2 regions of the Adlercreutzia sp. DFI.6.23 genome follow, and region 1 is predicted to be linked to the other one. Evidence: predicted binding sites of a transcription regulator. Region 1 holds the regulator's gene; the other holds the start of a gene.
What was found. Region 1 encodes LexA, which represses DNA repair genes until DNA is damaged. Its sites were predicted from a motif close to CNAACANNTGTTNG; they were not measured.
Positions count from the first base shown of each region.

Region 1 (7,480 bases):
ATGGTACTGCGTATCGAGGATCTCGACCGCGAGCGCTCGAAGAGCGTCTACATCGACCAGATCCAGCGTGATTTCGAGACCCTGGGACTCTTCTGGGACGAGGGGCCGTACTTCCAGCATGATCGCGACGAGGCCTATGCCGAGGCATTCGGGCGCCTTGAAGCCCGGGGGCTTTTGTACCCGTGCTTCTGCACGCGGGCCGACCTTCACGCCGCCTCGGCGCCCCACCGGGGCGAGAAGCTCGTCTATGCCGGCACCTGCCGCCATCTGTCGGACGCGGAGGTGGAGGCGCGCTGGGCAGCGGGACGCACGCCGGGCTGGAGAGTTGCCGTGGACAGCCGCACGATCGCCTTCGAAGACCTCGTTCAGGGAACCTACGCGCAAAAGCTCGACCGCGACTGCGGCGACTTCCTCATACGCCGCTCCGACGGCGCGTTCGCCTATCAGCTGGCAGTGGTGGTGGACGATGCCGCCCAGGGCGTCAATTCGGTCGTGCGCGGCGTCGATCTGCTTTGCTCCACGCCGCAGCAGCGCTACCTCCAGGATCTTCTCGGGCTGCCGCACCCCGCCTATGCGCACGTTCCGCTGCTTGTGGCCGAGCAGAACCGGCGCCTCTCGAAACGCGATCGGGACGCGGCCTTAGACGAGCTGCTGGCCCGGTTCGGAAGTCCGCGAGCCGTCATCGGACATATCGCGGCGGTGGCGGGACTTGTTCCCGAAGAGGCGCCGACGACGCCGGAAGAGCTGCTGAAGGACTTCTCGCTGGAGGGTTTTCGCGACGGACTGCCCGATCTCGTGCAGATTCCCTGGCGCTCCTAAAGCAGGAGGGCGGCGGCGTAGAATGCGCCCAGAGCCACGTTCACGCTGCAGATCTGGCCCATGGCGCCGATACGCGTGGGCGCCGCGAGCGGATTTTTCCACAGGCCCATCATGAGGGGGTAGCAGCCGAGCGCCAAGAAGGGGAGCACGACGATGCCCCGGGGGAACCAGATGGCGACGATGGCGAGGATGGCGAGAACCCAAACGACCATGAGGGCATGGTAGAGGGCGCGCGCCCTTTCGCGGCCCAGCAGCACCGGCAGCGTGCGGCGGGAGGCCTCGATGTCCTTTTCGATATCGCAGGTGTTGTTCGTCATCATGATGAGGCCCACGCCGATGATCGTGGGCGTGGCCCAAAGGAGCGCCATGAACGTGAACGTGCCCGAGAGTACCTGGTAGCTTGCCAGCGGAATAAGACCGCCCATAACGATGCCGCTCACCGCCTCGCCGACGGGAAGGTAGGAGAGAGGCGTCTTGCCTCCGGAGTACATCACGACGATGACGGCTCCGATAAGCGCGATGACGAGGGGGACAGGACCCGCTTTCCAAATAACGTACAGGCCGAGCAGGAAGGCCACGGTCAGAAAGCCGATGGCCAGCCCGAGGGCCGAGCGCGGATTGACGTCGTTGTAGACGAGCACCGAGTCTGAGGCCTCCACGTTGTCCTCGGCTGTATCGGTTCCCTTGATGAAGTCGAAGTAGTCGTTGAAGGTGTTCACGGACGCCTGCATGAGGATGCAGATGAGGAGCAGAAGCCACGCCATGCCCACGTCCAGCGACCCGGTGTTGGCCAAGGCGCAGGCGGCGGCCACGAGCACGGGCATGATGGCCGCCGGCCAGGTATGGGGCGCGGCCAGTTGAAGAGCGAGGCGAGGGGAGAGGGGAGTCGTCGCTCCCCCGCTGTTCGTTTTTGTATGGGAACCCATGTTCGATTTCTCTTTTCGTCGCGAGAAGCATTGTCGATTACCTGGCATTATAGAAGAAGGGCGCCCCAATGGAGCGCCCTTCAAAGGGTTTGCGCGTTGACGGCGCGTTTAGTTGGTCATCAGCGCGGCCGCGATGTCGCCCGAGGTGGACGAGGCCGGCTCCCAGGTTCCGTCGACCTTGGTGTAGGTGATGGTGATGGGCTGGGTGGCCGCCAGCTCGACGCCGTCGAGGGAGCCGATGACGATCTCGCCGATCTTCTGGTTGATCTCGTCGTTGGAGAGAGCGGCAAGAGCATCGGGATCGGCGGTGACCTCGTCCACGGCCGTCTGCAGCGCCTGCAGGTAGCCGGTATAGCTCTTGCAAGTAAGGGTGATCTGGGCCGTGGCGCTGTCGCCGTCGACATTGATCGAGTCGATCGCGTAATCGAAGCCGCTCAGGTAGGACTTCATGAACTCGACGCCGTCGATGCCGTAGACCGAAAGCTGGCTCATGTCGATGGACTCGGAGAACTCGTTGACGAACGCGTCGTCGATGTTTTTGATGCTGTCCAGTTCGGACGCGAGCGATGCGCGGATGGCGTCTTCATCGCTCGTGCCGCCCGAGCAACCGGCCAACCCGACCATTCCAATGGAAAGCGTCAAAAGAGCAGCGAGAACCACTAGAAAACCCTGTATAGTTGATCGTGATTTCGATTTTACATAATCCATATTATCAGCCTTTCTTGTCAATCTTTTCAGAAGCCCTCCAACTTGAAACATTTTACCGTATATGGAAGGTGTTTAGCCCCAGGCATTGCCGCTGCCGCCGGATGGCTGCGCGGTGATGGTGGCGCCCTCGCCGAGGATCGAGGTGAAGTCTCCCGTTTGCATGGCCTCCATGAGCACGGGCATCATGAGCGCGATGCCGACGATGTTGACGATGAGCGCAATGGCGCTGATGGCGAGACCCCAGATAAGCGTCTGGCGTACCGTGGCGGCATAGACCTTCTGGCGACCATCGACATCGTCTATCACGTGCTTGATCTTAACGAAGCCGACAATGGCGCAGACGAGGCCCACCGTGCTCAGCATCACGCCGCCGATGATGAAGGAGACTGGACCTGCAATGGCGGCTACCGTCGAGAGCGTGCGGGCGGATTTCAGGTCGGCGTCGATGAGCGCCCGTCTCTGATCCTGCGAGGGCTCCGTCGACGGCTCGGGTCGCTGGGGATTTTCGGGAGTCGTCTCCGGAGCTCCCAGCTGCTGGGGCTCGGGCGTTTCTTCGGGTTTCGAATCGCGGTGATCGGTCATAAAGGACACTCTTTCTAGGAAAGGCCGCTGCTTCCGAAGCCCTGCGCTCCGCGCGAGCTCTCGGGAAGCTCATAAGTGTTATGTAAAGTAATGGTGGGGGTAGCGATGATCACGAGTTGGGCGATGCGCTCGCCCTTTTCGTAATTGAACACCTCCGTTGGATCGAGATTGATGAGCGGCACCTTGATCTCCCCCCGGTAGCCGCTGTCTATGAGGCCCGGGGCGTTCACGATGGAGATGCCCTGTCGTGCCGCCAGGCCGCTTCGGGGAATGATGAGCCCCGCATAGCCCTCGGGAACGGCCAAGGCGATACCGCAGGGCACGAGTGCCCGCTCGAAGGGCAAAAGCGTGCCGCCCTCGGCGGCGCGCAAATCGAGACCCGCATCGCCCGGACGGGCGTAGGCGGGCGCTTCCAGGGTCTCGTCGAGCTGCTTGAAAAGAACGTCCATGGATCAGCCCAGCTCTTTCAGGGCCTCGGAGAACTCCTCCACATTCTGGAAATCCTTGTAGACGCTGGCGAAGCGAATATAGGCAACGTCATCCAGAGTGGCCAGACGGGCCAGTACCAAATCGCCCAAATCGCGCGATTTGATCTCGTTGCGCTGACTCGATCGCAATTCCGCCTCGATGCTCGTGATGAGTCCGTCGATCTTCTCGGGCGTGATGGGACGTTTCGCGCAGGCGATGAGCAATCCTCGCATGAGCTTCTCGCGGTTGAAGACCTCCGATGAACCGTCGGCCTTGATGACGAGAATGGGATTTTCGGCGAGCCGCTCGTAGGTGGTGAATCGCGTGCCGCACTGCAGGCATTCGCGACGGCGCCGGATAGAGGCGCCGTCGTCGGCCGATCGCGAGTCGACGACTTTCGATTCCTGATAGCCACAGGAAGGACAGCGCATAGGTTCTCCTTCTCACTTTGATAAGTTGATTGCTTATCATACCCTATCAGACCTAATGCGCTCCCCTCTTCAAAACATTGCTACCTTCGCGACACTCGCCCCCGACGCTCTAGGCGAAGAAGATGAGAAATGACGCGATGGTGCTGAGCGTGAAGGCTATGGAAAATTCGATGCGTGCCATTTTTTACTCCTGACCTCTTGCGTAGAACCTTTGTTCGCAGTTATAATAGAGCGAACAAAGGTTCACGTCAAGAGATTTTTCAAACAAATGTACGCTTTTGTGAAAGGATGCGCTATGACCCAGAAAGTGACCAAGCGGCAACAGGCGGTTCTCGACTGCATCGAAGCGTGCATTCGCGAGAAGGGCTACGGCCCTACCGTGCGCGAGGTGTGCCAGAGTTTGGGACTCTCCTCCCCTTCCACCGTCCATGTCCATTTGAAGGCGCTTGAAGACAAGGGCTTCATCAAGCGCGACCCCCTTAAATCCCGCTCCATCGCGCTTACCTATCCCATTGAGGAGGTTCCCTCCCCTGTCACGGCCTTCGCGGCCGCCTACAGCAAGCTCGTCAATGTGCCCTTGGTGGGCAACGTGGCCGCCGGCTCCCCTATTCTCGCCGAGGAGAACATCACCGATACCATCACGCTGCCCACGGACATCGTCGGCGATGCCCCCTCCTTCATGCTCTCGGTGCGCGGCGAGTCCATGATCGAGGCCGGCATTAACGATGGCGACTACGTGGTTGTGAAAGAGCAGCCGGTGGCCAACAACGGCGATATCGTCGTGGCCATCATCGACGACGGCGCCACCGTCAAGCGCTTCTTCCGCGAGGCCGACCATATCCGCCTGCAGCCGGAGAACTCGACGATGGATCCCATCATCACCACGGACTGCTCCATTGCCGGCAAGGTGGTGGCCGTGTTTCGGCGCCTGTAGCGCCTTCGCCGCGCCGATAGGCCGCGAGTCCTCCCCTTTCGGTCAATCAAGAGCGCCCCTGCTCCGGATGCGAGGATCCGGAGCAGGGGCGCTCTTTCGTTTCTGGAGCGGTGGTTTCCTCAAGCGTCGTCGTCCGAGACAAGGTAAGGGGAGAACGCGCTGACGAAGGCAGGGGCCGCGAGCAGCTGCAGGCGCGTGCCCGTGGCCTCGTGGCTCTCGGAGATGATGTGGCAGCGCTCGTGGGCCAGCGATACCAAATCCCCCCGTTGGTACGGCACGAGCACGTCCAGCTTGGCGTCGGCGGACGAGGCGGCCTGGGCGATGGCGCCCACGAGTTCCTCTATGCCCTCTCCAGAGCGGGCGGACACGAACCGGGCGCTCGGATAACGCCTTTTAAGGCCAGCCAGCGTCTCGGCGTCCAGCAGATCGCATTTGTTGAAAGTGGCGATCGTGGGAATGCTCTGGGCCCCTATCTGGTCGAGCACCTCGCACACGGCCTCGATCTGCCCCTCGAACTCCGGCGAGGAGGCGTCGATCACGTGCAGGATGAGGTCGGCTCCGGTGATTTCGTCGAGCGTCGACTTGAAGGCCTCGACCAGCGTGGTGGGCAGCTTTTGGATGAAGCCGACGGTGTCGGTGACAGTGACCTCGCGGCCCTCGGGCAGCTCGAACTTGCGGGTGGTGGAGTCCAGCGTGGCGAAGAGCTTGTCGTAGCTGAGCACATCGGCCCCGGTGAGCCGGTTGATGAGCGAGCTTTTCCCGGCGTTGGTGTAACCGGCCAGCGCCACTTTGAACATGCCGCTGCCGTACCGGCTCTCCCGCTGCAGCGAGCGCACGTCGGACAGGCGCTCAAGCTCGCGGCGAATGCTCGTGATGCGCTTGCGCACCATGCGGCGGTCCACCTCAAGCTGGCTTTCGCCCTCGCCGAAGCGGGATCCCACACCGCCTCCCATGCGGTTCGAGGCGAGGTGGGCCCACATGCCGCGCAGGCGCGGGTACAGGTACTGGTTTTGGGCGAGGCGCACCTGCAGGCGCCCCTCCTTGGAGGTGGCGTGCAGAGCGAAGATGTCCAGAATGAGGGCCGTGCGGTCGATAACCTTCACGGACTTGTCCATGACCTTCTCCAGATTGGCCTGCTGGGAAGGTGTCAGCTCGTCGTCGAAGATGACGAGGTCGGCCTCGCGCGACCGTGCCAGCTCGGCGATCTCGTCGGCCTTGCCCGTGCCGACAAAGGTGCGCGGGTTGGGCGCGTCCAAGCGCTGGGTCGTCGTGGCTACCACATCGGCTCCGGCCGTATCGGCCAGACGTTCCAGCTCGGCCAGGGAAGATTCCAAGGGCCACGGCAGCCCCGGGCGCTCGATGCCCACGAGAACGGCGCGCTCTCGACGCTCCTCGGCCTTGGTGGCCGGGCCCTTTTGGATGACGGATTCGTATTCGGTCATAGCATGCTCCTTTGCTTCAAGTAACGACGGGACCCCATGAGGGGAAGGCGGTGCAAGTGGTCGTTACAGGCGCATGAGCATCACTCCTTAATCGTGGCGCGGCGTTGCGCCGGGGAAACGGGGGCTATCATAGCACAACAGCAGCATCGGAAAAGCTCACGGCAGCACAATGGTTCCCGAGAAGCTCTCCGTTGCCGGCCCCGTCATGGATATCGTGCCATCCTCGTTCCAGCAGATGTGCAGTAGACCGCCGCTCAACATAAGATCGTTCTCCCTGCCGGCCCGGCCAGTGAGGCAGGCAGCCGTGTTGGTGGCGCAGGCGCCGGTGCCGCAGGCCAAGGTCTCTCCGCAGCCCCTCTCCCACACGCGCATGGCGATGCCCTCATCGGTGACGGAGGCGAACTCGACGTTGGTTTTCTCGGGAAATGCGGGATGCGTCTCGAAGAAGGGGCCGGGAAGATCGATGCGCAGGGTCGAGAGGGATTTCTCCGCACCTGCGGGGAACAGCTCGTCGGGCAAGGCCGCCCAATCGTCCACGAGGCAGACGGCGTGGGGGTTTCCCATGGAGACGCAGGCGAATTCGAAGGCTCCCCACGGCGAATCGAGGCGCAGATGCCCCACATAGGGCGTACCGTCGGCCATGCGGGAGTCCGGCGCGGCGTCGACGGGCACGAGCGCGGGATCCAAGATGGGCGCGCCCATGTTCACGGTCGCCTCGGTCATCTTTCCCCCCGCATCCACGGAAAAGGCGATGGGGCGCGGACCGGCCAGGGTGTCGGCCAGAAGATGTCCCGAGGCAACGTCCGCCAGCTCGCGATCGACGAGGTACTTGGCGAAGCAGCGTACGCCGTTGCCGCACATTTGGGCCAAGGTGCCGTCGGCGTTGATGTAGTGCATGTAGCCGTCTCCCTCTTCCGAGGTTGCCGGCCGCACGAGGATGACGCCGTCGGCGCCGATGCCGAAGTGGCGGTCGCACAGATACGACACCTGGGCATCGGTCAGACTGAGAGCGCGGTCTCGATCGTCAATGAAGACGAAATCGTTGCCGAGACCGTGCAATTTGGCGAAGGACAACTCCATGGGACGCTCCTTTGAGGCGGCGATTGAGGGGGCGGAAGCTCTCCTCGACGACCCGGAAGGGTCGCTTCAACCATGGTAGGCGTCCAATGT
Region 1 covers NZ_JANGBP010000002.1:273,920-281,399, reverse strand. Annotated here, with positions in the region: gene gluQRS (tRNA glutamyl-Q(34) synthetase GluQRS) at 1-819, shown strand, start outside; gene NE591_RS02985 (prenyltransferase) at 816-1,745, opposite strand; gene NE591_RS02980 (hypothetical protein) at 1,854-2,405, opposite strand; gene NE591_RS02975 (hypothetical protein) at 2,526-3,035, opposite strand; gene dut (dUTP diphosphatase) at 3,050-3,484, opposite strand; gene nrdR (transcriptional regulator NrdR) at 3,488-3,934, opposite strand; gene lexA (transcriptional repressor LexA) at 4,230-4,868, shown strand; gene hflX (GTPase HflX) at 4,988-6,310, opposite strand; gene dapF (diaminopimelate epimerase) at 6,467-7,390, opposite strand; gene miaA (tRNA (adenosine(37)-N6)-dimethylallyltransferase MiaA) at 7,457-7,480, opposite strand, start outside.

Region 2 (7,480 bases), on a different contig from region 1:
TCGTGGGCGTCGTGGTGAACGAGGACTACGAGACCGAGCGCTACATCCGCGCCGACCGCGCCGTCATCCTCACGGCGGGCGGCTTCTGCAACAACAAGGCGCTCTTGGACAAGTACATCCCCACGGCGGCCATGGGCTGCGCCTCCAGCTACTTGACGGCCGGGGAGCGCGGCGAGTGCTTCCGCATGGGGCTGGGCGTGGGTGCCGACGTGTCCGGGTTCAACAGCTCCGCCTCCTTCGACGGCGGGGTCGACTGGCAGGCCGAGGGCGGCACCTGGGCGCGGTTCCTCTACGACGGCATGACCCAGCTCTCGCGCCAGCCGTGGCTGACTATCGACCGCTGCGGCAACCGCCTGCGCTACATGGACTCCCGTGTGGCCGAGGACGGCGCCAACGCCATCTACGCCTTGGGCGATTTGGCCACCATCCAGATGACCCCGCCGGGCCACCGCTCCTACATCATCTTCGACGCGAACTACGAGGATCACCTGGCGGGATTCGCCCAGGAGCACTGCCGCAAGCTGCTGACCCCCGACCTGGAGCAGATCGAGAAGGTGCCGGAGCACTACCGCGACTGGCACCACGGCGTGCAGGACGCCATCGACGCCGACGTGCTGAAGCGCCGCGACAGTCTGGAGGAGCTCGAGCGCGATTTGGGCCTCGCCGAGGGCGTGCTCACCGAGGCCGTGGCGAAGTGGAACGACGCCTGCGAGCGCGGCGAGGACGACTTTCTGTACCCCATGCCCGCCGAGTGGCTGCACCCAATCGTGGAGCCGCCCTTCTACGGCTGCCGCATCGGCGGCAACCTGTACGGCACGAAGGCGGGGCTGCTCATCAACGACCAGATGCAGGTGGTGGGCACAGACGGCCGCGTGATCCCCGGCCTGTACGCCGGCTGGCACACCGCCGGGGGCGCTTGCGGCGAGAACAGCTACATCGGCGACCCGATTCTGGGATCGCTCATGGGGGACGTGGGGCTCGCCTTCTGCGGCGGGTATCTGTGCGGCACCTCTGCGGTGGAGAACGAGATCAACGGCGGCCAGGCGTAAGGGCGCGAGCGCGCGTACGGATAGGAGTTCGTTATGAAAGATATGAAAGCGATGGCGCGGCCGTTTCTCGCGCTGTATGCCATGGCGCTCGTGATTGCGCTGCTGGGACGCATCGGGCTTGCGGTGGCCGGGGGCACCGGCGTGCTCGCCTTCGACTACATCTCGGCCTCGGGCGTGCCGGTGCTCGATGTGATCTGCTCTATCCTCACGGGCTCGGCCTTCGTGGCCTTCCTGTTCGCGGCTGGCCTCGCGCTTTGCGTGTCGACGGCCGGCGCGGTGCTCTACGGCGCGCTGGCCTCGCGGGCGCAGGGCGATGCGGGCGCTCCCGCGGTGCGCCCGCGCCCGCTGACGGCGTTTCTCTGGGGCTGGGCGACGGCGCTCGTGGCGCTGGCGTGTCTGGTCGTGGTGGTGCTCGGCATCCTGTCGGCGGTGCAGGTGGGATCCATGTCCTCGAAGCTGCCGGGGCTGCCGATCATCGTCGTCGGCGTCATCGGGTTCGCGGCTTTCCTCGGCACGCTTCTGGGGGCGGCCTCCATGGTGGTGTGCGCCTGCGTGGCTCGCTGGCACACAGGGCACAGCCTGGAGCTTTCGCTCATCGCGGCGGTGGCGTTGTGCGGCGCCGTCGTCGCAGCGCTCACGGTCGGCACGTTCTCGGCCCTGAACGCGGCGAGCATCAGCCTGCCGGCGCTGGGCGGCTGGTTCGCGGCGGATGTCGTGGCAAATGTGGCCATGCTCTTCGGTGCGAAGGTCTATGCGGACAAGATGAGCCTCGCCTAGATTTCCCGGAGCAGGTCGTAGGCGGCCTGCTCCTTTGCTTGCCGCTGAGCGTTCAGGTCGGCCACCACCACATGGCCCACGCGCTCGATGGCGTCCCTCTGCTCGGGAGTCAGGCGCACCCACAGCTTGGTGGCAGCCAGCTCGTTCACGGTGGCGCTGATGAGAAATCCCTGGTAAACGCCCTCGTCGGTGAGGGCCACGTACACGGCCTTCTTGTCGTGAGGCGACTTCAGGCGTTTGGCCCAGCCGCGGCCCACGAGGCGATCCACGGCGCGCGCCGCGTTCACCGGCGACATCATCAGCTGCTCTGCCAGGGTTCCGACGCGTTCGGGATGATCCGTCTCGCCGAGGCGTTGGACGATGCGGCACTCGTTGAGCGACGCGCCCGTGGCATCGCGCAGGGTGCGCTCTGTCTCGGCGCGGATGAGCTCGATGGATACGAGCGAGCGCGTGGCAGGGAAACGCTGAGCGCGCCCGGCGTGCAGTGGGGGTTCGATGTGGGCTGCGGCGGCAACCGCCGCTTCCAGAATGGTGCGATACGTGGGATCTTGGGTTGGGAAGGTGGCGTACAAGCTCTCTACCAGGGACTGGTTGACGGCAGCGACGTGCTCGGCGCCGTCGTCGGTGACGGCGAGGAACCGCGTGCGGCCATCGGTCGTGCCAGCCTCGCGGGTCGCGTACCCATGGGCGACGAGGGCGTCGACGGCCTGGGTCACCACATTGGGCTTCATGCCTAGAATCTTTCCGAGCTCCCCCTGGCTTACGGGCGCCGAGGCCTGCATCAGCTTCGTTAAAATGCGGTACTGGGTGATGTTCAGGTCGCTCGCCTGCTCCAACCCGCGGCGCAGGGCCTCATGGGCCATTTCGAAGGCCACGAAGTACGTGGAGTCCAGGTTGAATTTGTTCGCGACCTCGGCCATTACGTCCTTTCGGCTGCCGGAAAGTTAGTTCATCGATGCAACGATTAGTCTAGCGTTCTCCGACGGTTCGAGGAGGCGACGATTTCTCCCCGATACAAAGACTTCATAGCTCGCTCAGCGGGCGTTGGTGATAGTGCCGTCGGGGGCGATGAAGAAGGCCTGCAGAATTTCGGGGTGTCGACGGGCGAGGGCGAGTCCGCGTTCGAGGCCGAGGGCGAGCAGGGTGGTAGAGAAGCCCTCCGCGTCGATGGATTTCTCGCAGATGACGGTGACGCCGGCCACGTCGGTTTCGACGGGGCGCCCCGTGCGCGGATCGAGGATATGGTGGTAGAAGGTGCCGTCGGGCGCGGTGAAGCAGCGCTCGTAGACGCCACTCGTGACGGCCGATCCCGCAACCAGGGGCACGGCGCCGATGAGCTGGGAGGGGTCGCGCGGATCGCGGATGCCCACGCGCCAAGGGTCGCCTGTGGGCTTGGTGCCGCTCACGGCCACGTTGCCGCCGAGGTTCACGATGATGCCCGAGAGCCCGTGGGCCTCCATGGCCGCCACGAGTGCATCGGCGATCCATCCTTTGGCGATGCCGCCGGCGTCCACGGCGGCATCGGGGTCGGCCAGCTGCGCGAAGCAGGCCTTGGGTTCGGGCGCTGCCTCGAACCCGGGCACCGCCTCGGTTGCGGCATCGGCGTCGCTCTCGGCCGCTGTGGCTGCCGGCGTCTTCCGCAATCTGAGCGCGTGCCAGTCGACGTGGCGCACCGCCTCGGCGAGTGCACCGTCATCGGGCACCGTGCCCTCGTGAAAATTCCACAGGCGCACCGCCGAGCCTACGGTGATGTCGAAGGCGCCCTCGCTTTCCGCGCAGTAGGAAAGCGCCCTCTCGAGCAGGTCGTAGGTCAAAGGGTCGATGGCCACGGGCTGGCCGTGCGCGCTGTTTATGCGTGCGATGTCGGAGTGGGGAAGCGTGCGGCTGAACAGGCGCTCGTAGAGGCGGCAGAGCGCCCGGGCCTTCTCGAAGGCCGCTCGGCACGCCGCCGCTTCGCCGTAGGCTTCGATGTCGATGATGGTGTTGAATGCCAGAAAGCGCACGCCCGCCGGCTTGCCCCCGGTGGCATCGCGGGCCTCCAGGTACTGCTCGTCGGGGATGGGGTCGAGAATATGTGCGCAGGTTTCGTCCATGTGCCTAGTATAGTCGACCTCGCGCGCAATGCGGGCGCGAACGGCAGATGCCCGTTTTGAGCAAAATACCCCACTTCTCGTAGCTTTGCGTTGGAAAACTACGGCACCCGCCAGATCTCAGCCAGAGTTTCGCCAGGTCGCGTTTAGCGGTCGGCGCGATAGGGGAGGACGAGACTACGAGAACTATGTCTTTTTGCTCAATCGAGTAGCTTTGGAGTGCGGCAAGGCGACGCAAGGTCCGCCATCGTGCATCTGTAGTATCATGAGCGGCACGCGAACAACGAAGAGAAAGGCGCTCGATGAAGGCACTCATTCCCGCGGCGGGGCTCGGTACCCGCTTTCTGCCGGCCACCAAGGCCCAGCCCAAAGAAATGCTGCTGGTGGTGGATCGTCCGGCCATCCAGTATGTGGTGGAAGAGGGTCTGGCTTCCGGCGCTGATGAGGTCGTGATCGTCAACAGCCGCGAGAAGAAGGCCATTGAGGACCATTTCACGCCGAACCCGGAGCTGGTGGCGCTTCTGCGCGAGCGCGGCAAGGACGCCTATGCCGATGCGGTGGAATATGTCGGCAACCTGCCGGTCAGCTACGTGTATCAGGAGGAGGCGCTGGGGCTGGGACATGCCGTGCGCTGCGCGGCAGAGAAGACGGGCGACGAGCCGTTCTACGTGCTGCTCGGCGATGTGCTCGTGCCGGGCAATGAGATGCTGCCGGCTATGAAGGCGGTCTCCGACGCCCATGGCGGGGCCAGCGTCATCGCGGTCATGCCCGTGCCCGACGACCAGGTGAGCCGCTTCGGCGTCATCGCCGGGGAGGCGGTGGCCGAGAATGTGTGGAAGGTGGACTCGCTGGTGGAAAAGCCGGCGCTAGAGGATGCGCCGTCGAATCTGGCGGTGTTCGGCCGCTACCTGCTCTCGCCCCGCGTGATGGAGCTGCTGGCCGATGTGGAGCCGGGGGTGGGCGGCGAGATTCAGCTCACCGACGCGCTGGACGCGGTGCTTGACGAGGAGGAGATGTATGCGCTTGTGGTGGATCCGGCCGACGGCTTCGACACGGGCACCGTGGAGAGCTGGCTCGAGACGAACAACGTGTTGTTCGGCCGCCGGCAGGGATAGGCGTTCCCGCTGGTGAGGTTTCTTCTAAAATGTGAAGAATTACTTAACGATGAGCCTATGAATCCACAAGTTCACCATGGGTGCATCATAGGGAATTCAAGGGTGGCTGTTATACTGACGTCAGCAAGTGAGACAACCCCCTCCGATCACTTGCCTGCTTTGTCTCTTTAAAGCAGAAAGCGGCTCCGCGAGAGTCGCATCCCCCCTCCTTCTGGCCCGGCGGCCCCCTCCGCCGGGCCGCTTCTTTTTGCGGGCGTAATTGCATCGCAATTACGCCCTGTCGACGCTGCGCGGCGGCGATGCGCCCCATCTTGCCCCTTGTTTCGGGTGCTGCGCGGCACGAAGGCCGCTTGACCCGAAGGCGGGGCAATCTGAGGCGCCTCGCCGCCGCTCGCTGGCTTCCTTGGGCGCACCTCTGAGTGGGTTCACGGTTGCGGGCTCGGCCCTTCGGGCCATCGCTAGCGTTCTTTTATCGGACGAACGACCAAAAACATTTGTTCTATTATTTTGGCGGGCTCCGTGGTACCATTACGGGCTATGGATACTTTGTTTACTGCTATGGAAAATGATCGGAAGCGCGATGTGGCTCCGCTCGCGGTGCGCATGCGGCCGCGCACGCTCGACGAGGTGGTCGGGCAGACGGAGGCCGTGGGCGAGGGCAGCTGGCTGCGCGCGGCCATCGAGAACGACACGTTAAGCTCCGTCATCCTCTTCGGGCCGGCGGGCACGGGCAAGACGTCGCTTGCCCACGTCATCGCTGAATCGACCCGCGCCACCTTCGTGGAGGTGTCGGCTATCGGGGGCACGGTGTCCGACTTGCGCCGGGAAATCGACGCGGCGGAGAAGCGTCTCGTCATGGGGGGCTTGCGCACCATCCTGTTCGTCGATGAGATCCACCGCTTCAACCGCAGCCAGCAGGACGCGTTGCTGCATGCGGTGGAAGACCGGCTCGTGGTGCTCGTGGGCGCCACCACGGAAAACCCTTTTTTCGAAGTGAACTCCGCCCTCATCTCGCGCTCGCGCATCGTGGAGCTGCATTCGCTCGCCGATGATGAGATCGCCGAGTTGGTGGGCCGTGCCGTGGCCGACGATCGGGGGCTTGCCGGCTGCTATGCTCTGGAAGATGAGGCCACTTCTGCCATCGTCACTCTGGCCGGCGGCGACGGCCGCGGGGCGCTCACGACGCTTGAGCTGGCCGCCGGCATGGTGGCTCCGGGCACGCGCGAGGCGCCGGTCGCCATCACCGAGGCCATGGTGCGGGCCGCCACGCCCCATCGGGCGCTGCCCTACGACAAGAACAAGGACATGCACTACGACATCATCTCGGCGTTCATCAAGAGCATGCGGGGCAGCGATCCGGATGCCGCCGTTTACTGGCTCGCCCGCATGATCGACGGGGGAGAGGATCCGAAGTTCATCGCCCGGCGCATGTACATCGCTGCCTCGGAGGATATCGGGAACGCCGACCCCCAGGCCCTGCTCGTGGCCGAGGCCGCCTTCCGGGCTGCCGAGGTCATCGGCTACCCGGAGTGCCGCATCAACCTGGCCCAGGCCGCCATTTACTTGGCGCTGGCGCCGAAGTCCAACAGCGCCGAGGCCGCGATCGATGCGGCGCTGCGCGAAGTGCGCAACGGCCCGGTGCGCAAGGTGCCCGATTACCTGCGCGATCGTCATCGCCCCGGCTCGGAAAACTACGGCGAGTACAAGTACCCCCACAGCTACCCGGCCGGCTGGGTCGATCAGCGCTATCTGCCCGAGGGCCTTGAGCGCGGCTGTTTCTACCAACCCGGCGAGCGCGGCTGGGAGGCTTACCGCACCGACGCCGCTGCCCGCGACCGTCAGGGGAGTTGAGTCGCGGCTCGGGGTGTTGCGTCCGCCGCGGTGCGGGCACTGCGCAGCGAGCCAGGCATCGTGCTGGGGCGACGTTCGGTCGAGGCCGCCCCAGCACGGGCGCTGCCGGCGATGTCGCTCGCGTGTGACACGATGTCAACTTCCGTTTACGGAATGGCTACCATGCGGACGCGTTCCGTGGAGGCCCTGCGCAACTTAATTAGAATGACTCCAGTAATGGTATAGTCAGGTCTTCGGAATTATAAGGAGGCTCATCATGGATTTCGCAGGGATCGTGGACATCGCGCTGCCCGTCGTCTACGTGCTCGTCGGCGCGGTGCTCGTATGGTTCGTCGTGGAATTGGCGCTGACCATCCGCTCGACGCGTTCGACCATCGACGACGCCCATAAGGAGCTCACGCCCACGCTGCAGAACGTGGAGAAGATCACCGCCCAGGTTGATCCCCTCATCGCCCATGTGGATGCCCTGGTAACTGACCAGATCGACCCGCTGCTGACCCGCGTGAACGAGATCGCCGAGGAAGCCAAGCCCGCTGTGGGCCGCGTCGATCCGCTGGTGGAGCGTCTGTCGCTCACGGTGGACGCGGCGAATTTGGAG
Region 2 covers NZ_JANGBP010000015.1:24,450-31,929, forward strand. Annotated here, with positions in the region: gene NE591_RS11815 (FAD-dependent oxidoreductase) at 1-1,049, shown strand, start outside; gene NE591_RS11820 (hypothetical protein) at 1,083-1,826, shown strand; gene NE591_RS11825 (MarR family winged helix-turn-helix transcriptional regulator) at 1,823-2,746, opposite strand; gene NE591_RS11830 (FAD:protein FMN transferase) at 2,861-3,919, opposite strand; gene NE591_RS11835 (UTP--glucose-1-phosphate uridylyltransferase) at 4,219-5,031, shown strand; gene NE591_RS11840 (replication-associated recombination protein A) at 5,569-6,882, shown strand; gene NE591_RS11845 (DUF948 domain-containing protein) at 7,139-7,480, shown strand, end outside.
Region 2: NE591_RS11840 (replication-associated recombination protein A) is a predicted target of LexA. The motif match lies at 5,519-5,532, and genes of this name have one in related genera.